DNA from 4 places in the Streptomyces sp. TAA040 genome. Region 1 is predicted to be linked to each of the others. Evidence: riboswitches for the same ligand, from Rfam matches in the RefSeq annotation. Region 1 holds a riboswitch; each other region holds the start of a gene.
What was found. A riboswitch is a leader RNA that binds a small molecule or an ion and turns the genes downstream of it on or off. The one in region 1 is predicted to bind cobalamin.
Positions count from the first base shown of each region.

Region 2: it holds a riboswitch for cobalamin, as region 1 does, so the genes downstream of both, H300_RS0113510 (ribonucleoside-diphosphate reductase subunit alpha) here and cobN (cobaltochelatase subunit CobN) in region 1, are expected to answer to the same signal.
Region 3: it holds a riboswitch for cobalamin, as region 1 does, so the genes downstream of both, metE (5-methyltetrahydropteroyltriglutamate--homocysteine S-methyltransferase) here and cobN (cobaltochelatase subunit CobN) in region 1, are expected to answer to the same signal.
Region 4: it holds a riboswitch for cobalamin, as region 1 does, so the genes downstream of both, H300_RS0101780 (cobalamin biosynthesis protein) here and cobN (cobaltochelatase subunit CobN) in region 1, are expected to answer to the same signal.

Region 1 covers NZ_AUKR01000010.1:10,053-15,512, forward strand. The annotation lists gene cobN (cobaltochelatase subunit CobN) at 1-3,671, opposite strand, end outside; cobalamin riboswitch at 3,704-3,859, opposite strand; gene cobG (precorrin-3B synthase) at 4,007-5,460, shown strand, end outside.
Region 2 covers NZ_AUKR01000013.1:99,039-104,498, reverse strand. The annotation lists gene H300_RS31855 (hypothetical protein) at 1-243, shown strand, start outside; gene H300_RS0113515 (glycosyltransferase family 4 protein) at 240-1,406, shown strand; cobalamin riboswitch at 1,540-1,674, shown strand; gene H300_RS0113510 (ribonucleoside-diphosphate reductase subunit alpha) at 1,798-4,203, shown strand; gene H300_RS0113505 (ribonucleotide-diphosphate reductase subunit beta) at 4,194-5,246, shown strand; gene H300_RS0113500 (D-Ala-D-Ala carboxypeptidase family metallohydrolase) at 5,317-5,460, opposite strand, start outside.
Region 3 covers NZ_AUKR01000002.1:167,653-173,112, reverse strand. The annotation lists gene metE (5-methyltetrahydropteroyltriglutamate--homocysteine S-methyltransferase) at 1-2,135, opposite strand, end outside; cobalamin riboswitch at 2,294-2,513, opposite strand; gene H300_RS0102805 (helix-turn-helix domain-containing protein) at 2,637-3,830, opposite strand; gene H300_RS0102800 (proline dehydrogenase family protein) at 4,031-4,957, shown strand; gene pruA (L-glutamate gamma-semialdehyde dehydrogenase) at 5,054-5,460, shown strand, end outside.
Region 4 covers NZ_AUKR01000001.1:395,961-401,420, reverse strand. The annotation lists gene H300_RS0101790 (inorganic phosphate transporter) at 210-1,589, shown strand; gene H300_RS0101785 (hypothetical protein) at 1,609-1,821, shown strand; cobalamin riboswitch at 1,987-2,106, shown strand; gene H300_RS0101780 (cobalamin biosynthesis protein) at 2,227-3,219, shown strand; gene H300_RS0101775 (cobyric acid synthase) at 3,209-4,768, shown strand; gene H300_RS24505 (putative cobaltochelatase) at 4,905-5,460, shown strand, end outside.

The DNA.
Region 1 (5,460 bases):
CCCTCCTCGCCCTCCAGCTCGCCCTCGGTCTCCAGGTAGGCCTGGCGCAGTGCCTCCAGGGTCGCGGCGTCGGGCTTGGCCCACATGCCGCGGGACTCCGCCTCCAGCAGCCGCTCGGCGATGCCGTGCAGCGCCCAGGGGTTGGCCTTCTGGAGGAAGTCCCGGTTCTCCTGGTCCAGTACGTAGGTCTGGGCGAGCTTGTCGTACATCCAGTCGGCGACCACGCCGGTGGTGGCGTCGTAACCGAACAGGTAGTCCACGGTGGCGGCGAGCTCGAAGGCGCCCTTGTAGCCGTGCCGGCGCATCGCCGCGATCCAGCGGGGGTTGACCACCCGGGCGCGGAACACCCGTGAGGTCTCCTCCACCAGGGTGCGGGTGCGGACGGTCTCCGGGCGGGTGCTGTCCCCGATGTACGCCTCGGGGGCGGTGCCGCGCAGCGCCCGCACGGTGGCCACCATGCCGCCGTGGTACTGGAAGTAGTCGTCCGAGTCGGCGATGTCGTGCTCGCGGGTGTCGGTGTTCTTCGCGGCCACCGCGATCCGCTGGTACGCGGTCTCCATCTCCTCGCGGGCGGGCTTCCCGTCGAGTCCGCGACCGTAGGCGTAGCCGCCCCACGTCGTGTAGACCTCGGCCAGGTCGGCGTCCGTGCGCCAGTCCCGCGAGTCGATCAACTGGAGCAGCCCGGCCCCGTAGGTGCCGGGGCGGGAGCCGAAGATCCGGGTGGTGGCCCGGCGTTCGTCGCCGTGCTCGGCGAGGTCGGCCTGCGCGTGCGCCCGTACGTAGTTGGCCTCCGCGGGCTCGTCCAGTCCGGCGACCAGCCGGACGGCGTCGTCCAGCAGCGCGGTGACGTGCGGGAAGGCGTCCCGGAAGAAGCCGCTGATGCGCAGCGTGACATCGATCCGGGGGCGGCCCAGCTCCTCCGGCGCGATCGCCTCCAGGCCGGTGACGCGGCGGGACGCGTCGTCCCACACCGGGCGGACGCCGAGCAGCGCCAGCGCCTCCGCGATGTCGTCGCCGGAGGTGCGCATCGCGCTGGTGCCCCACAGCGACAGCCCGACCGACCGCGGCCAGTCGCCGTTGTCGCCGCGGTAGCGCTCCAGCAGCGAGTCGGCGAGGGCCTGGCCGGTGTCCCAGGCGAGCCTGCTCGGTACGGCCTTGGGGTCGACGGAGTAGAAGTTGCGGCCGGTGGGCAGCACGTTGACCAGTCCGCGCAGTGGTGAACCGGACGGGCCGGCGGGGACGAATCCGCCGTTGAGCGCGTGCACCGCGTGCTCGATCTCGTCGACCGTGCCGGCGAGCCGGGGCACCACCTCGCGCGCGGCGAAGTCCAGGATGCGGGCCACGGCGGCGCGCTGCTCCTCCGGTGCGCCGGCGGCGACGGCCGGGACGGCGGACGGGTCCCAGCCCGCGTCCTCCATGCCCTGCACCAGCACCCGGGCGCGCTCCTCGGCCTCGTCGGCGCCGGTGCGGGTGGCGGCGGACTCGTCGAGGCCGAGTGCCTCGCGCAGGCCGGGCAGGGCGGTGGTGCCGCCCCAGATCTGCCGGGCCCGCAGCACCGCCAGGACCAGGTTGACGCGTTCCGGTCCGGTCGGTGCGCCGCCCAGGACGTGCAGGCCGTCGCGGATCTGCGCGTCCTTGACCTCGCAGAGCCAGCCGTCGACGTGCAGCAGGAAGTCGTCGAAGCCGTCGTCGTCCGGCCGGGCCTCCAGACCGAGGTCGTGGTCGAGCTTGGCGGCCTGGATCAGCGTCCAGATCTGCGCGCGGATGGCGGGCAGCTTGGCCGGGTCCATGGCGGAGATCGCCGCGTACTCGTCGAGGAGCTGCTCCAGGCGGGCGATGTCGCCGTACGACTCGGCGCGGGCCATCGGCGGGACGAGGTGGTCCACCAGCGTCGCGTGCACCCGGCGCTTGGCCTGGGTGCCCTCGCCCGGGTCGTTGACCAGGAACGGGTAGACGAGCGGGAGGTCGCCGAGTGCGGCGTCCGGCGCGCAGGCCGCGGACAGGCCGGCGTTCTTGCCGGGCAGCCACTCCAGGTTGCCGTGCTTGCCCAGGTGGATCATGGCGTCGCCGCCGAAGCCGCCCTCCTCGCGGGGCGCGGAGATCCAGCGGTACGCGGCCAGGTAGTGGTGCGAGGGCGGCAGGTCGGGGTCGTGGTAGATCGCGATCGGGTTCTCGCCGAAGCCGCGCGGCGGCTGGATGAGGATCAGCAGGTTGCCGCGGCGCAGCGCGGCGAGCACGATGTCGCCGTCCGGGTTGCGGCTGGTGTCCACGAACATCCGGCCCGGGGGCGGTCCCCAGTGCTCCTCGACGGAGGTGCGCAGCTCCTCGGGCAGCTTCGCGAACCAGCGGCGGTAGTCGGCGGCCGGGATGCGTACCGGGTTGGCCGCCAGCTGCTCGTCGGTGAGCCACTCGCGGTCGTGGCCGCCGGCGTCGATCAGCGCGCGGATCAGCTCGTCGCCGTCCCCGGACTCCAGCCCGGGCACCGGCCCCTCGCCGCCCACGGCGCCGTCGTGACCGTCCCCGAAGTCGTATCCCTCCTCGCGCAGGCGGCGCAGCAGGGCGACGGCGCTGGCCGGGGTGTCCAGGCCGACGGCGTTGCCGATCCGGGAGTGCTTGGTCGGGTACGCGGACAGCACCAGTGCCAGGCGCTTCCCTGCGTTCGGCAGGTGTCGCAGCCGCGCGTGCCGGACGGCGATCCCGGCCACCCGTGCGGCGCGTTCCGGGTCGGCGACGTAGGCGGGCAGCCCGTCCTCGTCGAGCTCCTTGAAGGAGAACGGGACGGTGATCAGCCGGCCGTCGAACTCCGGCACCGCGACCTGGGTGGCGGCGTCCAGCGGCGAGAGGCCCTCGTCGTTCCCCTCCCACGCGGCGCGCGAGCCGGTGAGGCAGAGCGCCTGGAGGATCGGCACGTCCAGCGCCGCGAGCGCGCCCGCGTCCCAGGACTCGTCGTCCCCGCCGGCGGAGGCCTCGGCGGGCTTGGTGCCGCCGGCGGCGAGCACGGTGGTGACCACGGCGTCGGCGTGCCGCAGCCGTTCGATCAGCTCGGGCTCGGGGGCCCGCAGCGAGGCGACGAACAGCGGCATCGCCCGCCCGCCGGCCTGCTCGATCTGCTCGGACAGCACCCGTACGAAGGCGGTGTTGCCGCTCATGTGGTGCGCCCGGTAGTAGAGCACCGCGACCAGCGGGCGCACGTCCCCGCCGGCGGTACCGGGACCCGCGGACGCCGGGCCGCCGGTGGGCTCGGGGTCCAGCGGGCCCCAGGCGGGGGCGGGCTCCGGCGGGGCGAAGCCGTGGCCGGTCAGCAGCACGGTGTCGGAGAGGAAGCGCCCCAGCTGGTCCAGGTTGTCGGGCCCGCCGTGCGCGAGGTACGCGTGCGCCTCGGCGGCGATCCCGATCGGGACGGTGGAGTTCTCCATCAACTGCGCGTCCGGGGCCTGTTCACCGGTGAGGACGATCACCGGGCGGTCGCCGGCGAGCAGCCGGCCCAGGCCGTCCTGCCAGGCCCGGACACCGCCCAGGAGGCGGACCACCACGAGGTCGGTGCCGTCGAGCAGCGCGTCGAGTTCGTCGAGCCCGACCCGGGAGGGGTTGGCGAGCCGGAAGCCCACCGGGCCGTCGGCGGCACGGGCGCTGAGCAGGTCGGTGTCGGACGTCGACAACAGCAGGATCATGCGGCGTCAGGCCTTCCTCGGGGTCCGCGCCCCGGGCGGTGTCATGGACGGCGGGAGTTCCTGGCTCACCCGACCTCAGGGGTCGGGGCTCACAGTGGCGGGACCGCGCCGGATTCGCACCGGGCTTCCTCCCATGTCGCCGTCGCAGGCGGTGGCGGTCCGACCGGACCGCCGAGAAGAATAGTAAGCGCTGGGCGCAAGACCCCGACCGGTGCCTTTTCGCCGATCGAGCGCGAGGCGGGCGCGGCCGGACGCCGATCGGCCCGTCCCACCGGAGCTGCCCGATCCGTTCCGCGGGCGCTGCCCGTTTCGCCCGGGGTGCGGTGGCCATGAGTATGCTCGCCGCCATGCCGCCCGCCCCTGCTCCGTACCCGCTTCCGGCTGCCGCCGCCGCCCGGACGCGCGAGGACGCCTGCCCGGGTGCCTTGCGACTGCACACGGCGGACGACGGCGCCCTGGCACGCATCCGCATCCCTGGCGGACTCCTCAACCCGACTCAGGCAAAGGCCCTCGCCGCTGTCTCGCAGGATCTCGGCGACGGTCGACTGCACCTGACCTCGCGCGGAAATGTGCAGGTGCGAGGGCTCGATCCGACCTCGGGCGAGGCGCTGGCCGCCCGGCTCGGGGCCGCCGGTCTGCTGCCCTCGGCCCAGCACGAACGGGTCCGCAACATCGTCGCCTCCCCACTCTCCGGCCTGGACGGCGAGGGGTACGCCGACACCGCACGCTGGGTACGCCAACTGGACGCGCTGCTCTGCTCGCAGGAGCGGGCCGCCGGGCTGTCCGGCCGCTTCCTCTTCGCCCTGGACGACGGTCGCGGCGATGTCCGCGCCCTCGACGCCGATGTGACCTTGGTCGCAGAACCAGCCGGCAGCGTCCTCCTCCACCTCGGCGGAGCGTCCGCTCCCGCCCTGCGGATACCGAGGGGTGCGGACGCCGTACGGGCCGCCTGGTGCACCGCGCTCGCCTTCCTCGACGCCGCCGACGGGTGCGCCCCCGAAGCCGCGGCCGGGGGGCGGATCTGGCGGGTTCGCGACCTCCCCGCGCCGCACCGCCCGTCCCCGGCCGACGTCGCCGCCCTCGCCGCCCGGCACGACGTGCCGACGGAGACCGTCCCGCACCGCCCGGCGCCGTCCGCTCCGGCGCCACCGCCGGCCCCCGGCGTGCTCACGGGCGCCGACGGCCGGGTCACGCTCTCCGTCCTGCTGCCCCTCGGCCAGGTCGGTGCCGACGCCTGGGAGCGGCTGGCGGACCTCGCCGCGGGCGGAGACGGCGAACTCCGCGTCACCCCCTGGCGCGGCGTGCTCGTCCCCGGCATCGCCCCGGACACCGGCCCGGGGGACGGGCTTCCCGCCGAGCACCTGGTCACCGACCCCGACTCCCCCTGGCGGGACGTCGGCGCCTGCACCGGACGCCCCGGCTGCGCGAAGTCCCACGCCGACGTACGGGCCGACGCGGCCGCCGCCGTCCGCGGCACCGCGACCGGCTCCGCGCAGCCGATCGCGCCCGCGTCCGCCCGGGCCGGACGCCCGCTGCCGGTCTACTGGTCCGGCTGCGAACGCCGCTGCGGCCGCCCGTCGGGCCCGCACGTGCAGGTGACGGCCGGCGCCGACGGCTACCGCGTCACCACCGCGACGGCCGCCACGCCGGGCGGCACCCAGGACGGCACCCCGCAGGCCGGCCCGGATGCCGCCGCTCCCGTCACCCCGGTCGACGAGCTGGCGTCCGCGATCGCCCGGGCCCGTGCCTCCGGCACCGCCGCCGACACCCCGCACCCCGCCTCCGGGAC
Region 2 (5,460 bases), on a different contig from region 1:
CCGGCCGGCGGGGAGGCAGCGGACCGCCCGGACGGCGACCGTCCCGGGGAGGAGCGACTGCGCATCGGCCGCGTCCTCGACGGCATCGAGGACAAGAAGCGGGTGATGCCGTTCCCGGCGCTCTCCGTACCGGCCGAGGACGGCGGGACGCACCTGCTCCGGCCCTTCTACACGGTGAAGAACAACCTCTCCGTGCTGTGCCGGACGGAGCCCGCCGCGGGCGGGGAGGGCGAGGGCTCATGAGGATCCGTTACCTGCTGCTCAACGCCTACGGCACCGGCGGAACGATTCGCACGGTCCTGAACCAGGCCAACTTCCTCGCCGCTGCCGGGCACGAGGTCGAGCTGATCAGCGTGCTCCGCACCGGGGAGGCGCCCCGCTTCACCATCGACCCGCGCATCCGGCTGCGAGCGCTGGTGGACCGCAGGGCGGATGCGGACACCCAGTGGTCCTGGGCGCGGTCCCGGCTGGCCGACCGTCCGGCGCAGGAGATCCCGGCCGGGGAGTTCGGGTACCACATCTTCGACCGCTACGTGGAGCGCGAGATCATCCGGTGCGTGAGCCGGATAAGGGACGGCATCGTGGTGACGACGCGTCCGGCGCTGAACCTCCTGGTGGCGCGTCACACGCCCGAGGGGCCGGTGCTGGTGGCGCAGGAGCACATGAACCTGGGCACCCACCGCAAGGACGTGCAGAAGGCCATCGCCCGCGGATACCGCAGGTTCGACACGGTCGCCGTCCTCACCGAGGGCGACCGGGAGGACTACGAGAAGCTGCTCCCCGGCGTCCGCATCGAGACGGTGCCCAACGCCCTCCAGCAGATCGAGCAGGTCCCGTCGACCACCGCCGGCCACACGGTGGTCGCGGCCGGCCGGCTGGTCAACCAGAAGGGCTTCGACATGCTGATCGAGGCCTTCGGCAAGACGGTGGACGAGGAATCGCCGTGGCAACTGCGGATCTACGGCACGGGCGAGAAGCGCGCCGAGCTGCGGGCGCAGATCGAGGAACTCCACCTGTACAACCACGTGTTCCTCATGGGCTACACCGACCGGCTGGACGAGAAGTTCGCCCAGGCCTCGCTGTACGCGCTCTCCTCGCGGTTCGAGGGGCTGCCCATGGTGATGATCGAGGCGATGTCGCACGCCCTGCCGGTGGTGGCCTTCGACTGCCCGACCGGGCCCGGCGAGGTGCTCACGGACGGCCGTGAGGGCTTCCTCGTGCCCCCTCGCGACGTGGACGGGCTGGCGGAGGCGCTCCGGGAGCTGATGGAGGACCCGGACCGGCGGATGGAAGCGGGCGACGCTGCGCTCCAGACCGCCCGGTCCTTCGCACCGGAGGAGGTGCTGCCGCGCTGGGCGGAGCTCTTCGAGGAGTTGAGCACCGCCCGCACGGCCGCGGGCCGCTGAGGACGCTCCCCCGCCTGCGCCTGTGGACCGGAGGGCGGCGGCACCGGAACCCGGTGCCGCCGCCCTCCGGCTTTCCCGCGCACTGTTGCGGACCCGACACGCCCTCACCACAAGATGTGGGGCTGACCGAAGAACCTCACCACAAGATGTATGCTCGTCCCGCTGTCATCAGGAGAATCCGGTGCGAGTCCGGAACTGTCCCGCAACGGTGAGCGCACCGCGGTACGCGTGCGCGAGTCCGATCACCTGCTGACTGCTTGCACACGTCCGGGCCTCGTGGGTTGGGCCGACGGACGCTGAGCGGCACGCCCTGTTCTGCCCGGGCGCCGCCGCGTACGCGCTTCCGCTCCATGCCCTCGAAGGCCCCCGCCGAGCGAGGGAGAGCACTCCTGTGACCACCGCCCCCACCCGACCCCGGTCGGCGTCGCTGCTCGACGCCCTGGCCGGTCCCGCCGCCGGGCTGCCCGCCACGGACCCCCAGCGGGTGGCCGATGCCGCACTGCGCGGCGCGAACGCCGGATCAGACGAGGCGGAACTGCGCACCCTGGCCATCGAGGCCGCTGCCGGGATGATCGGTGACGAGCCGCAGTACTCCGCCCTGGCCGCACGGCTCCTGACCCGGGCCGTCGCCGACGAGGCGGCCGCGCAGGGTGCCGGATCGTTCACCGCGTCGGTGGCCACGGGCCACCGGCTGGGCCTGATCGCCGACGGCACCGCCGCCTTCGCCGCCCGCCACGGTCAGGCCCCTGACGCGCTCGTGGAACGCGCGTTCGCGGACGGCGTCGACGACCGGCTGGGGTATTTCGGGCTCCGTACGCTGCACTCGCGCTACCTGCTGCGCCACCCGACGACCCGCAAAGTGATCGAGACGCCGCAGCACTTCCTGCTCCGGGTGGCCTGCGGACTCGCCGGCGGCACCGGCGAGGAGGCGCTCGCGGAGGTCGCCGAGCTGTACCGGCTCACCTCCTCGCTGGCCTACCTGCCCTCCTCCCCCACGCTCTTCAACTCGGGCACCCGCCGCCCGCAGATGTCCTCGTGCTACCTCCTCGACTCGCCCGTCGACGAGCTCGACTCGCTCTACGAGCGCTACCACCAGGTGGCTCGGCTGTCGAAGCACGCCGGCGGGATCGGCCTGCCGTTCTCCCGCGTCCGTTCCCGCGGCTCACTGATCCGGGGTACCAACGGTCACTCGAACGGGATCGTCCCCTTCCTGCGCACCCTGGACGCCTCGGTGGCCGCGGTGAACCAGGGCGGCCGGCGCAAGGGCGCCGCCTGTGTCTACCTGGAGACCTGGCACGCCGACATCGAGGAGTTCCTGGAGCTGCGGGACAACACCGGCGAGGAGGCCCGTCGCACCCACAACCTGAACCTCGCGCACTGGATCCCGGACGAGTTCATGCGCCGGGTGCAGCGCGGCGCCGACTGGTCGCTCTTCTCGCCCTCGGACGTCCCGGAACTCGTCGACCTGTGGGGCGAGGAGTTCGACACCGCCTACCGGGCGGCCGAGGCGGCGGGCCTGGCCCGTGCGACGGTGCCCGCGCAGCGGCTCTGCTCCCGCATGATGCGGACGTTGGCCCAGACCGGCAACGGCTGGATGACCTTCAAGGACACGGCCAACCGGACGGCGAACCAGACCGCGCGCCGCGGCGCGGTGGTCCACTCCTCGAACCTGTGCACCGAGATCCTGGAGGTGTCGGACGACACCGAGACGGCCGTGTGCAACCTGGGATCGGTCAATCTGGCGGCCCATCTCGCGGCAGAACCCAGCGGGGCCCCCGCCCCGGAGGGCTCGGGCCCCGGGGATACGGGACTGCGGATGGACTGGGAACGTCTGGACGCCACCGTGCGCACCGCCGTGACCTTCCTCGACCGGGTGGTGGACATCAACCACTATCCCACCGGGCAGGCCGCCCGCTCCAACGCCCGCTGGCGCCCGGTCGGTCTGGGGCTGATGGGGCTCCAGGACGTCTTCTTCCGCTTGCGGCTGCCCTTCGACTCACCGGCGGCCCGTGAACTCTCCACCAGGATCTCCGAGCGCATCATGCTCGCCGCCTACGAGACCTCCGCCGACCTTGCCGAGCGGTCCGGCCCGCACCCCGGTTGGGAGGCGACCCGGACCGCCTCGGGCGTGCTGCACCCCGACCACTACCCGTCGGCCCGGCCTGCCTGGCCGCAGCGGTGGGCAGCGCTGCGCGAGCGGATCGCGGAGACCGGCATGCGCAACGCGCTGCTCCTGGCGATCGCACCGACCGCCACCATCGCCTCCGTCGCCGGGGTCTACGAGTGCGTCGAACCGCAGGTGTCGAACCTGTTCAAACGGGAGACCCTGAGCGGGGAATTCCTCCAGGTGAACGCGTACCTGGTGGAGGAGCTCAAGCAGCTGGGCCGCTGGGACGGGCCGACGCGGGAGGCGCTGCGGGAGGCGAACGGCTCGGTGCAGGCGCTACCGGACCTGCCGAACGAGGTGCGGGAGCTGTACCGCACCGCCTGGGAGCTGCCGCAGCGTGCGCTGATCGACATGGCGGCGGCCCGCACGCCGTACCTGGACCAGAGCCAGTCGCTCAACCTGTTCATGGCCGCGCCGACCATCGGCAAGCTCAGCTCGATGTACGCCCACGCCTGGCGCAGCGGCCTCAAGACCACCTACTACCTGCGTTCCCGGCCGGCCACCCGCATCGCCCGGTCCGCCCGCGGCGCGGCCGAGGAGTCCGGCCGGATTCCGAACCCGGCCGGCCCCGCGGCGGACACGGCCACCTGCTCCCTGGAGAACCCCGAGACCTGCGAGGCATGCCAGTGACCACCGATTCCGCTCCTCGCCCCGAAGCGGCCCGCCGTCCGGCCGGGAGGCTGCTCGACCCCGGCTTCGAACTGACCCTGCGACCGATGCGCTACCCGGACTTCTACGAGCGCTACCGGGACGCGATCCGGAATACCTGGAGCGTCGAGGAGGTGGACCTCCACTCGGACGTCGCGGACCTGGCCGGGTTGTCCCCGGGCGAGCAGCACATGATCGGACGCCTGGTGGCGTTCTTCGCGACGGGCGACTCCATCGTCGCGAACAACCTGGTGCTGACCCTGTACAAGCACCTCAACTCGCCGGAGGCGCGGCTCTACCTGTCCCGCCAGCTGTTCGAGGAGGCGGTGCACGTCCAGTTCTATCTGACGCTGCTGGACACCTACCTGCCCGATCCGGACGAGCGGGCCGAGGCGTTCGCCGCCGTCGAGCACATCCCGTCCATCCGGGCGAAGGCGGAGTTCTGCTTCCGCTGGATGGACTCGGTGGAGCACCTGGACCGGCTGGAGAGCCGCGCGGACCGGCGGCGGTTCCTGCTGAACCTGATCTGCTTCGCGGCCTGCATCGAGGGGCTCTTCTTCTACGGCGCCTTCGCCTACGTGTACTGGTTCCGCTCCCGCGGACTCCTCCACGGGCTTGCCACCGGCACCAACTGGGTGTTCCGGGACGAGAGCTGCCACATGGACTTCGCCTTCCACATCGTCGACACCGTCCGCACGGAGGAGCCGGAGCTCTTCGACGCGGAGCTTGCGGAGGAGGTCACGGCCATGCTCCGCGAGGCCGTGGAGGCCGAGTTCCGGTTCGCCCACGACCTCTGCGGGGACGGGCTGCCCGGGATGAACGCCGCGTCGATGCGGGAATACCTCCAGTGCGTGGCCGACCAGCGGCTGCGGCGGCTCGGGCTGGAACCGGTCTTCGGTTCGCAGAACCCGTTCCCCTGGATGGAGTTGCAGGACGTGCAGGAGCTGACGAACTTCTTCGAGCGACGGGCGTCCGCGTACCAGGTCGCGGTGGAGGGCTCGGTCTCCTTCGACGACGAGTTCTGACACCCGTTCCCGCCGGACCGCACCCGGCTCACCGACGCCCCACCCACCGGCCGGGTGGGGGAGAGGATGGTCAGATGCCGCAGGTGGAGGCGGACCAGAACCGCGAGGAGCGGTGGTCGAGGTGGGTGTGGTCGTTGTGCCCGGGGTAGCCGGGGCCGAGGATGCCCCGGAAGCCGTGGTTCCGGGCTTGTTTCGCGAAGGTGCACAGCGAGTG
Region 3 (5,460 bases), on a different contig from region 1:
CGCGGTGCGTGGATGTCGTAGACGCCGGGCCCCGCCTCGCGCGGGTAGTCGGCCGCGGCGAGTTCCCGCGCGACCTGCATGTGCGAGCGGGCCGCCTCCAGGCTGACGACATCGGCGTCGAGCTTCTCGATGGCGTCGAGGACGTCTCCGAACTCCGCGTAGCACATGTGGGTGTGAATCTGGGTATCCGGACGCACCCCGCTGGTGGCGAGGCGGAAGGCGGCGGTAGCCCAGTCGAGGTACGCGGCCCGGTCGGCGAGGCGCAGCGGAAGGGTCTCGCGCAGCGCGGGCTCGTCGACCTGGATCACCGAGGTGCCCGCCGCCTCCAGGTCGGCCACCTCCTCGCGCAGCGCGAGAGCGACCTGTCGGGCCGTCTCCTCACGCGGCTGGTCGTCCCGGACGAACGACCAGGCGAGCATGGTGACGGGGCCGGTGAGCATGCCCTTGACCGGGCGGTCCGTGAGCGACTGGGCGTAGCGGGTCCAGCGGACGCTCATCGGCTCCGGGCGGGAGATGTCGCCGACGAGCAGCGGTGGGCGGACGTAGCGGGTGCCGTACGACTGGACCCAGCCGTGCCGGGTGGCCAGGCAGCCGGTGAGTTGTTCGGCGAAGTACTGCACCATGTCGTTGCGTTCCGGCTCACCGTGGACGAGGACGTCGATGCCGCTCCGCTCCTGGAAGGCGACGACCTCACGGATCTCGGTCGCGACGCACTCCTCGTACGCCGCCCGGTCGATGCGTCCGGCCCGCAGGTCGGCCCGTGCGGTGCGCAGGGCCGTGGTCTGCGGGAAGGAGCCGATGGTCGTGGTCGGCAGCATCGGCAGTCCCAGGCGGGCCCGTTGGGCGGCGGTCCGCTCGGCGTACGGTTCCGCACGGCGACCGTCGGCCTCGGTGACGGCGCCGGTGCGGGCCCGTACCGCCGTGTCGTGCACCAGCGCGGATGCCGCGCGGGACGCCAGGTCGGCCCGGTTCGCGGCCGACTCGGCGGCGATCGCGTCCGTACCGCTGGTCAGGCCACGGGCCAGGGTGACGATCTCGTCGCACTTCTGGCGGGCGAAGCTGAGCCACCGCGCGACCTGCGGGTCGATCTCGCGTTCCGCGCGGACGTCCTGTGGGACGTGCAGCAGCGAGCAGGAGGCGGCCACATCGACCCGCCCCGCGAGTCCGAGCAGTGTCCCCAGCAGCGAGAGGGACTTCTCGAAGTCGTTGATCCAGACGTTCCGCCCGTCGACCACCCCGGCGACCAGCCGCTTGCCGGGGATTCCGCCGACCGCCGCCAGCCCGTCGAGGTTGGCCGCAGCCCGACCGGTGAAGTCGAGGGCCAAGCCCTCGACCGGCGCCTTGGCCAGCACGGGCAGGGCCTCGCCCAGGCGGTCGAAGTACGACGCGACCAGCAGTTTCGGCCGGTCGGTGAGCGCGCCCAGCGTCCGGTAGGCGCGGGCCGCGGCCCCGGACTCGGCGGGGGAGCGGTCCTGCACCAGAGCGGGTTCGTCGAGCTGGACCCAGTCGGCGCCCGCTGCCCGCAGATCGGCCAGTACCTCGGCGTAGACCGGCAGCAACCGGTCCAGCAGGGTCAGGGGCTCGAAGTCCGCCGCGGCTCCGGGGGCGGGCTTCGCCAGCAGCAGGTAGGTGAGCGGGCCGAGCAGGACGGGGCGGGCGCGGTGGCCGAGGGAGAGGGCCTCGGTGAGCCCGGTGACCTGAGCGGCGGAGTCAGCGGTGAAGACGGTGTCGGGGCCCAACTCCGGCACGAGATAGTGGTAGTTCGTGTCGAACCACTTGGTCATCTCCAGTGGGGCGGACTCGGCGGTGCCGCGCGCCATCGCGAAGTAGCCGTCCAGCGGGTCGGCCTCGACGGCCGCCCGGTGGCGGTCGGGGATCGCGCCGACCATGACGCTGGTGTCCAGCACGTGGTCGTAGTACGAGAAGTCACCGGTCGGGACCTCGCCGATGCCGGCGTCGGCGAGGGCGCGCCAGTTGGCACGGCGCAGCGCGGCGGCGGTGGTCCGGAGCTCACCGGCTCCGACCCGACCCTGCCAGTAGCCCTCGACCGCCTTCTTCAGCTCCCGGTGCGGACCTTGCCGCGGGTAGCCGTGCACGGTGGATCCGGTGGCCGCTGCTGCGGACTCGACTGTCACGGAACTCTCCTTCGCGAGTGTGTCTCCGTAGAACCCGGACGACGACGGGAGGCGCGAAGGGAGCGCGCAATCGGCGGACGGCTGCGCGAGGTCACCGCGGCCGACCGCTGCTGCTCACCCGACCCGCCCACGAGGTCACCGGGATCACCGTGCGCGGCGCTCGCGCACGGGCAGCGGCAGGTCTTCGGACTCGCGGGCAGGTCTGCCGGAGGCAGACACCTAGTGGCCGTCGCTTCCCAGACCCCGGAAGGGGTCAAGTGCTCATGACGGCGGTCGTTCCCGCTCACCGCTGCGGGGCAGTCCCGGAATCCCACCGGGTTCCCTCTTGCGACGCTCCCGCCTGGCGGACGGGGCGAACCAGCTGCGCGGCCAGCCTACGCGAGCCCGGGGCGCGCCGGGGGTGCACGGGGCAGGTTCCCGGGGCGCGGGACGCCGCAGCCGGTGCCGACGGGCGCGACGCCGGGCCGTCCGCTCACCGCCGGGCGGCCTTGAGCGCCTGGCTCACAGCCGGGCTGCCTTGAGGGCCAGGTGCAGGAGCAGCCGGTCGCCGCCGCTGCCGAGGTCGAGCCCGGTGAGCTGCTCGACCCGGGACAGCCGGTAGTACAGCGTCTGACGGTGGATGCCCAGGGCGGCCGCCGTGCGTCCCGCCTGTCCGGCGCAGTCCAGGAACACCTCCGCGGTACGCGCCGTCTCCCGGTGGGCGGGTTTCAGCAGCGTCCCCACCACCGGGTCGCTGCGCGACGCGGCGGGCAGCGCGGTCAGCATCCGGTACGCGCCGATCTCCGACCAGAGCGCCACCGGCCCCAGCCCCTCCTCCGCGTGCGCGGCCGCCGCGGCGGCCAGCGCCTGCTGCCAGGCCTCCGCCAGCTCGGCCGTCCCCTGCCGGACCGCGCTGACCCCGGCCGTCCCGCCGGCGGCCCGGGGGGACCGCAGCAGCCGGTCCGCGGCGGTGCGCGCGGCGGCTCCGGCCGCCGTGTCCGCCGCCGAGCGCAGCCGCACCACGGCGGCCAGGACGGCGCCGCGCTGGCCGCTCGTCGCCCCCGCGCGCAGCACGGTGCGCACCGGTACCTGCGGCAGCCCGGCGGACGGCGGTTCCGGTCCGGGCTCGGCGTCCTCGGCGGTGTGCTCCTGCCAGGGGGAGACCGCCAGCAGTGCCAGTGGCCCGTCCGCCGCGGGCCCGAGGGCCTCGGCCAGTTCCTCGGTGGCGCTCCGACGGGCACCGGGAGTGCTCCCGGCGAGGGAACCGTGCAGCAGCTCGCCGAGCCGGGCTCCCGCCCTGGCCTCCGCGGCCAGCAGCGAGCCGATCCGGCCCGCCGTGGCGAGGGCCTCCGCCAGCCGCGGATCGGCCAGGGAGAGCGCGCCGTCGTCGAGCAGCCAGATGTAGCCATGCACCACGCCGTGGTGCCGGACGGGCAGGCACACACGGCCCTTGACCACGCCTGCGGCGGGCTCCGGAGGGATTCGCACCGGACCGGTGGCACGGGTGATCCCGAAGCCCTCGAACCAGGCGCGCACCGCCGTGCTGGACCGCCGCTGCATGATCGAGCGGGTCCGTACCGGATCCATCAGCAGTTCGGCGTCGTCGCTCTCGTGCGCGCCGAACGCGATCAGTCCGAAGTCCCGGTTCTCCAGGGTGGCCGGGGTGCCCAGCAGGGCCGACACCTCGTCGATCAGCGCCTGGTAGTCCTCCCGCATCGGTGTCCGCCGCCTTCGTGCTCCCGGGCCCGCGGCCGAACGGTTCCGGCCGCGCTGCTTGCCGAAACCATTCTCATACAGATGTCTGAGATCCGGGACACGGACCCGTGACACGTGTCCATGGCTGTCCCGCGGCGCGATCCTTAGGTTTCACGGTGGCTCATCTTGCCGTTCAACAGCCCGCCACAGTGGAGGTGCCCGTGCTGGGTCCCGTGCTTCGCGCTGCCGCCGGCAGCGACGGCATTCGCCGTATCGTCTCGGCCGCGCCGCTCACCCGTCCGGTGGTGAACCGCTTCGTCGCGGGGGAGCGGCTGGACGCCTCCGTGGCGGTCGTCCGCTCGCTCGCCGCCCGGGGGTTGTACGTGACCCTGGACCACCTCGGTGAGGACGTCACCGACCCCGCCGAGGCGCTCGCCGCCCGTGACGCCTACCTGGCCCTGACCGAGCGGCTCGCCGCCGAGGGACTCGGACCGCGTGCGGAGATGTCGGTCAAGCTCTCCGCCTTCGGCCAGGCGCTGCCCGGTGGCCACGAGCTGGCCCACCGGAACGTGCTGCCGGTGGTCGAGGCGGCGGCCGAGGCGGGCACCACCGTCACCCTGGACATGGAGGACCACACCACGGTCGACTCCACTCTGGCCATCCTCACTGACCTGCGGGCACGCTTTCCGCGGACCGGCGCCGTCGTCCAGTCCTACCTGTTCCGCACCGAGGACGACTGCCGGGCGCTGGCCTCCGAGGGGTCCCGCGTACGCTTGGTCAAGGGCGCCTACAAGGAGCCGGCCGCCGTCGCGTACCAGGACAAGCGCGAGGTCGACCGCGCGTACGTACGGTGTCTGAAGATCCTGCTCGCCGGTGACGGCTACCCGATGGTCGGCTCGCACGACCCGCGGATGGTCGCCATCACCCAGGAGCTGGCCCGCCGCTACGGCCGCAAGCCGGACGAGTACGAGTTCCAGATGCTCTACGGCATCCGCGAGGCCGAGCAGCAGCGGCTGGTCGCCGACGGGCAGCGGATGCGGGTGTACGTCCCGTACGGCACCGACTGGTACGGCTACTTCATGCGCCGGCTCGCCGAGCGTCCGGCCAACCTCGCCTTCTTCCTGCGCTCGCTCGCCACCCGCGGCTGACCGCCGTCCGGGACGCCCGCCGCGCCCCCGGGGCGCGCCCCGCCACCCACCCGATCGACAGCCCGCACCCCTCCAACCGAAGGAGACACGGCAGCCATGGACGCTGTGACCCAGGTCCCCGCCCCGTACAACGAGCCGGTCCACGGCTACGCCCCCGGTAGCCCGGAGCGCGCCCGGCTGGAGACCAGGCTCAAGGAGCTGGCCGAGAACCCGATCGACCTGCCCATGACGATCAACGGGCAGAAGCGGATGGGCGGCGGCGAGCGTTTCACCGTGGTCCAGCCCCACCACCACGCCGCGGTGCTCGGCACCTCCGCGCACGCCACCCGGGACGACGCCCAGGAGGCCGTCGACGCCGCGCTGGCGGCGGCCCCGGCGTGGCGTGCGATGTCCTTCGACGACCGTGCGGCGATCATCCTGAAGGCCGCCGAGCTGCTCTCGGGCCCGTGGCGCGAGACCATCGCGGCCTCGACCATGCTCGGGCAGTCGAAGACGGCACAGCA
Region 4 (5,460 bases), on a different contig from region 1:
GGGTGTCGACCGGTGTTTCCCACCGGTTCACCGCGGACCTCCGAGCGAGCCCCGGTGCGGCACGCAAGGGCGCACGTCAGCCGCATATTCGGAAGGGCACCGCACCCCTGGAACTGCGACACCCCGAAGCCTGCCCCAGTTCACCTTCCGTTCACCCTGCGTCCTTACGTTCACCGAGCCCCCTGACCGCCGAACTGATTGCCGGGTGAATGGAACACGTCACGCTTCTCATCGGGATCGTGATCGTCACGGCCTTGGTGTTCGACTTTACGAACGGCTTCCACGACACGGCCAACGCCATGGCCACCACCATCTCCACCGGCGCGATGCGGCCCAAGGCCGCGGTGGGGATGTCCGCCGCCCTGAACCTCGTCGGTGCCTTCCTCTCGGTGGAGGTCGCCACCACGATCTCGAAGGGGATCATCGACGAGACGGCCGGCATACGCCCCGAAGTGATCTTCGCCGGGCTCGTCGGAGCCATCCTCTGGAACCTGTTGACCTGGCTGGGCGGCCTGCCCTCCAGCTCCTCGATGGCACTGTTCGGCGGTCTGATGGGCGCCACCATCGCCTCGGTCGGCGTGGGCGCCGTCCACTTGGACGCGGTGCTCACGAAGGTGCTGCTCCCGGCCTGCATCGCCCCGCTGGTCGCCGGTGTGGCCGCGATGCTCGCCACCCGGCTGACGTACCGCACGACCCGCGGTGCCGACCCGCAGCGGACCTCCAAGGGGTACCGCCGGGGTCAGATCACCTCCGCCGCGCTGGTCTCACTGGCCCACGGCACCAACGACGCGCAGAAGACGATGGGCGTGATGACGCTCGCGCTGATCTCCGGCGGCGCACTCGGGGCCGACGCCGACCCGCCGATGTGGGTGATCGCCTCCGCGGGCATCGCCATCGCTCTGGGCACCTACCTCGGCGGCTGGCGCATCATCCGCACCATGGGCAGGGGCCTGACGGACATCGCGCCGCCGCAGGGCTTCGCCGCGCAGACCAGCTCGGCCGTGACCATCCTCGCCTCCTCCCACCTCGGCTTCGCGCTGTCCACCACGCAGGTCTGCTCCGGTTCGGTGATGGGCTCCGGTCTCGGCCGCAAGGGGGGCGTCGTCCGCTGGAGCACCGCGAACCGGATGTTCGCCGCCTGGGCCCTGACCCTGCCGGCCGCCGGACTGGTCGCCGCACTCGCGGCCCTGCTCGCCGAGCAGGGCGACTGGGGCGTCACCGCGGTCGGCGTGGGGGCCCTCGCTGCCTGCCTCGCGATCTGGCTCGCCTCCCGCCGCGAGGTGGTCGACCACCGGAACGTCAACGACACCGACCACGAAGCCCCGGCTGACGCGGGCGTCACCGACACCGGTGGCACCGCTGACACCCCGGGCACCGGTGGCACCGCAAAGGCGCCGGCCGGCGCCGCCACCGCCGACGGGTCGAGCACCGACGGGCCGCCCGCCGCCGGGGAGCGAACCCCGGTGAGCGACGCCGTCCTCGCCGTCTCTCCCCCGCCGGCCGGCCCCTCCGGCGCCGGGACCGCCGGCCCCACGGACGCCGGGACCGGCGACCGGCCGGCCGGCGACCCGGCCGCCGCCAACAGGTGACCAGGAAGGAAACCGCGCAATGAACATCGAGTGGGCATCCCTCGGCGCCGTCTTCGGCGTCAGTATCCTCGCCACCATCGCTCTGGTGGGCGTCTTCACCCTCGGCATCGTGGGCGGCTCGGCCCGGTCCGCGAACGGCACCGCCAGCGCGGGCGGACGGGTGCTGTCCGTCCTCAGCTACACGCTCTGCGGAGTCGCCGTGGCCTACGGCATCTACATCATCGCCGCCTGAGACCGCCCCGGACGGCACACCGCGGGGGCGTCGGCAGCAGAACTGCAGCGCTCCCGCGGTGTGCCCTGCGGTGTGTCTGCTCGCACTCTCCCGTCGCAGGTCAGAGGGGAGTTGACGGCTCCCCGCGGGCGTGGTGGACTGCCCGTTGCCAAACGGCGGCAGGAGAGGAAGCCGGTGCGAGTCCGGCGCGGTCCCGCCACTGTCACCGGGGAGCACGCCCCCACCCACGTCACGGCCCGCGGGCTGGAAGGCCGGGGGCGCTGCCGATCCGGGAGCCAGGAGACTCTCACCGCCGGTCACGTCGAGCCAGGGCGCGGACCCTGAGTGAGGACACACCCATGCCCGGCATGCTGCTGCCACCGCCCCCTCCGCGCCACCGGGGTGAGACGGCCGGCTGACGACGCCATGGCTTTCTCCCCTTCGGGCGCGGTGCTCGGCTACCTCGCCGACGTGCTGGTCGCCGACCCCCGCCGTGGCCACCCGGTAGCCGCTTTCGGCCGGGCCGCCACCGCCGCAGAACGACGCCTGTGGCGCGACGACCGGGCCGCGGGCGCCCTGCACACCGCGCTCTGCGCGGGCGGTGCCGCCGTGCTCGCCGCTGCCGTTGACCGCGCTCTGGCGGTGCCCGCGCGCCGCACCGGGACACCCCGACGGCTCGCCGACGCCGCGGGCGGCCTACCGGCGGTCGCCCTCACCGCAGCCGTCACCTGGTCCGTCCTCGGCGGCACCTCGCTGGGACGGGAGGCGCGGCTGGTGGCCGAGGCGCTGGCAGAGGAGGACCTCGGCACCGCCCGGGAACTGCTCCCGCGCCTCTGCGGCCGCGACCCGCAGGCGCTCGACTCCCCCGCCCTGGCCCGGGCCGTCGTCGAGTCGGTCGCCGAGAACACCTCGGACGCGGTGGTGGGCGCGCTGGTGTGGGCGGCGCTCGGCGGCGTGCCGGGGATGGCCCTCTTCCGGGCGGCGAACACCCTGGACGCGATGGTGGGCCACCGGTCCCCCCGCTACCGACGGTTCGGCTGGGCCGCCGCCCGGCTGGACGACGTGCTGGGCCTTCCGGGCTCCCGGCTGACCGCACTGCTGGCGGCGGCCGCCGGTCCCGACCCGGCAGGAGCCCTGCGGGTCCGGGCCGCGGACGCCGGCCGCCACCCCAGCCCCAACGCCGGGCCGGTGGAGGCCGCGTTCGCCGGAGCCCTCGGGCTGCGTCTGGGGGGCACCCTCGCGTACGGCGGGCGGGTCGAGCACCGACCGGTGCTGAACGCCGGGGGGCGCGCCCCGGGCCCCGCGGACATCGAGGCGGCCGTCCGGCTGTCCCGGCGGGTCGGCGCGCTGGCGCTCGGCGTCGCCCTCGTGGCACGGCAGGCGCGGCGCGCCGGGAGGAGGCGGCGTCATGCCGGATGAGAGGGGCGGCGCCCGGAACGCGGCCGGCACCCCCCGGGCGACGGGGGGCGGTCTGCTGGTGGCGGGGACGACCTCGGACGCCGGCAAGAGTGTGGTCACCGCGGGCGTCTGCCGGTGGCTGGCCCGCCGCGGCGTCAAAGTGGCCCCTTTCAAGGCGCAGAACATGTCGCTGAACTCCTATGTCACCCTGGAAGGGGCGGAGATCGGCCGGGCGCAGGCGATGCAGGCCGCGGCCGCCGGGGTGGAACCGAGCGCGCTGATGAACCCGGTGCTGCTGAAGCCCGGCGGGGACCGCACCAGCCAGGTGGTCCTGCTGGGGCGGCCGGTGGGCGAGATGAGCGCCCGCGGCTACCACTCGGAGCGCCGGGGACAACTGCTCGACACAGTCGCCGCCTGCCTGGCGGAGCTGCGGCGCGACCACGACGCGGTGATCTGCGAGGGCGCGGGCAGCCCCGCGGAGATCAACCTGCGGCAGGGCGACATCGTCAACATGGGACTCGCCAGGGCAGCACGGCTCCCGGTGCTGGTGGTCGGCGACATCGACCGCGGCGGCGTCTTCGCCTCCTTCTTCGGGACGACCGCGCTGCTCTCGGCCGCCGACCAGGAACTCGTCGCGGGCTACTTGGTCAACAAGTTCCGCGGCGACGTGTCGCTGCTGCGTCCCGGCCTGGACATGCTGCGCACGCTCACCGGGCGTCCGACGCTGGGCGTGCTGCCGTTCCGCCACGGTCTGGGCATAGACGAGGAGGACGGCCTGCGGGTGTCGCTGCGCGGCACCGTGCGGGAGAGCAGCACGGCGGCGCCGCACGGCGCGGACGTGCTGCGGGTCGCCGTGCTGCCTGTGCCGCTGATGTCCAACTTCACGGACGTCGACGCGCTGGCCGCCGAGCCCGGTGTGGTGGTGCGGTTCTGCGACCGCCCGGAGGAGCTGGCCGACGCCGACCTGGTGATCGTGCCCGGTACCCGCGGCACGGTCCGCGCCCTGGAGTGGCTGCACCGGCGGGGGCTGGCCGCGGCGCTGCGACGGCGGGCCGCCGAGGGGCGCCCGGTGCTCGGCATCTGCGGCGGTTTCCAGCTGCTGGGCAGCCGTATCGAGGACGAGGTGGAGTCCCGGGCCGGGACGGTCGAGGGCCTCGGCCTGCTACCGGTGCGGGTGCGGTTCCACCGGGAGAAGACCCTGGCGCGGCCGGAGGGCGAAGCCCTGGGCGAGCCGGTGCGGGGCTACGAGATCCACCACGGGGTGGCCGAGGTCACCGGCGGCGAGCCCTTCCTCGACGGCTGCCGCTCGGGTGCCGTGCGAGGTACCCACTGGCACGGCTCGCTGGAGAGCGACGGCTTCCGGCGGGCCCTGCTGCGGACCGTCGCGGCAGAGGCGGGCCGGGATTTCGTCCCCGCGCCCGACACCTCGTTCGGCGCGCTGCGCGAGGAGCAGCTCGACCGGCTGGGCGACCTCGTCGAGGAGCACGCGGACACCGAGGCGCTGCTCCGCCTGATCGAGGGCGGTGCGCCCGCGGGGCTGCCGTTCGTACCGCCGGGGGCACCGTGGTGAGCCCGGGGCGGGCGGCGCCGGGACGGCAGCCGGTCGCCGCGGGTTCGGCACCGCCCGCGAACACGGCACGCCCCGTGCAGGAGGAGCGAAGCCCGGCCGGTCAGGCCGGGGGACCCGACAGGAGAGTGAGTGACCGATGAGCACCCCCTACCCCTTCACCGCGATCGTCGGCATGGACGACCTGCGGCTGGGGCTGCTGCTCAACGCGGTCAGCCCGTCCATCGGCGGGGTGCTGGTCCGCGGCGAGAAGGGCACGGCGAAGAGCACCGCCGTACGGGCGCTGGCCGCGCTGCTGCCCGAAGTCGCCGTGGTGGAGGGCTGCCGCTTCGCCTGTGATCCCCGGGCGCCGGACCCCGCCTGCCCGGACGGCCCGCACGAGGGGTCCCTCGACGGCTCCTGCCGTCCGACCCGGATGGTGGAGCTTCCGGTCGGCGCGTCCGAGGACCGGCTGGTGGGCGCGCTGGACATCGAACGGGCGCTGGCCGAGGGCGTGAAGGCCTTCGAGCCGGGGCTGCTTGCCGAGGCCCACCGCGGGGTGCTCTACGTGGACGAGGTCAACCTGCTGCACGACCACCTGGTGGATCTGCTGCTGGACGCCGCGGCCATGGGCGCCTCGTACGTGGAGCGGGAAGGCGTCTCGGTCCGGCACGCGGCCCGGTTCCTGCTGGTGGGGACGATGAACCCGGAGGAGG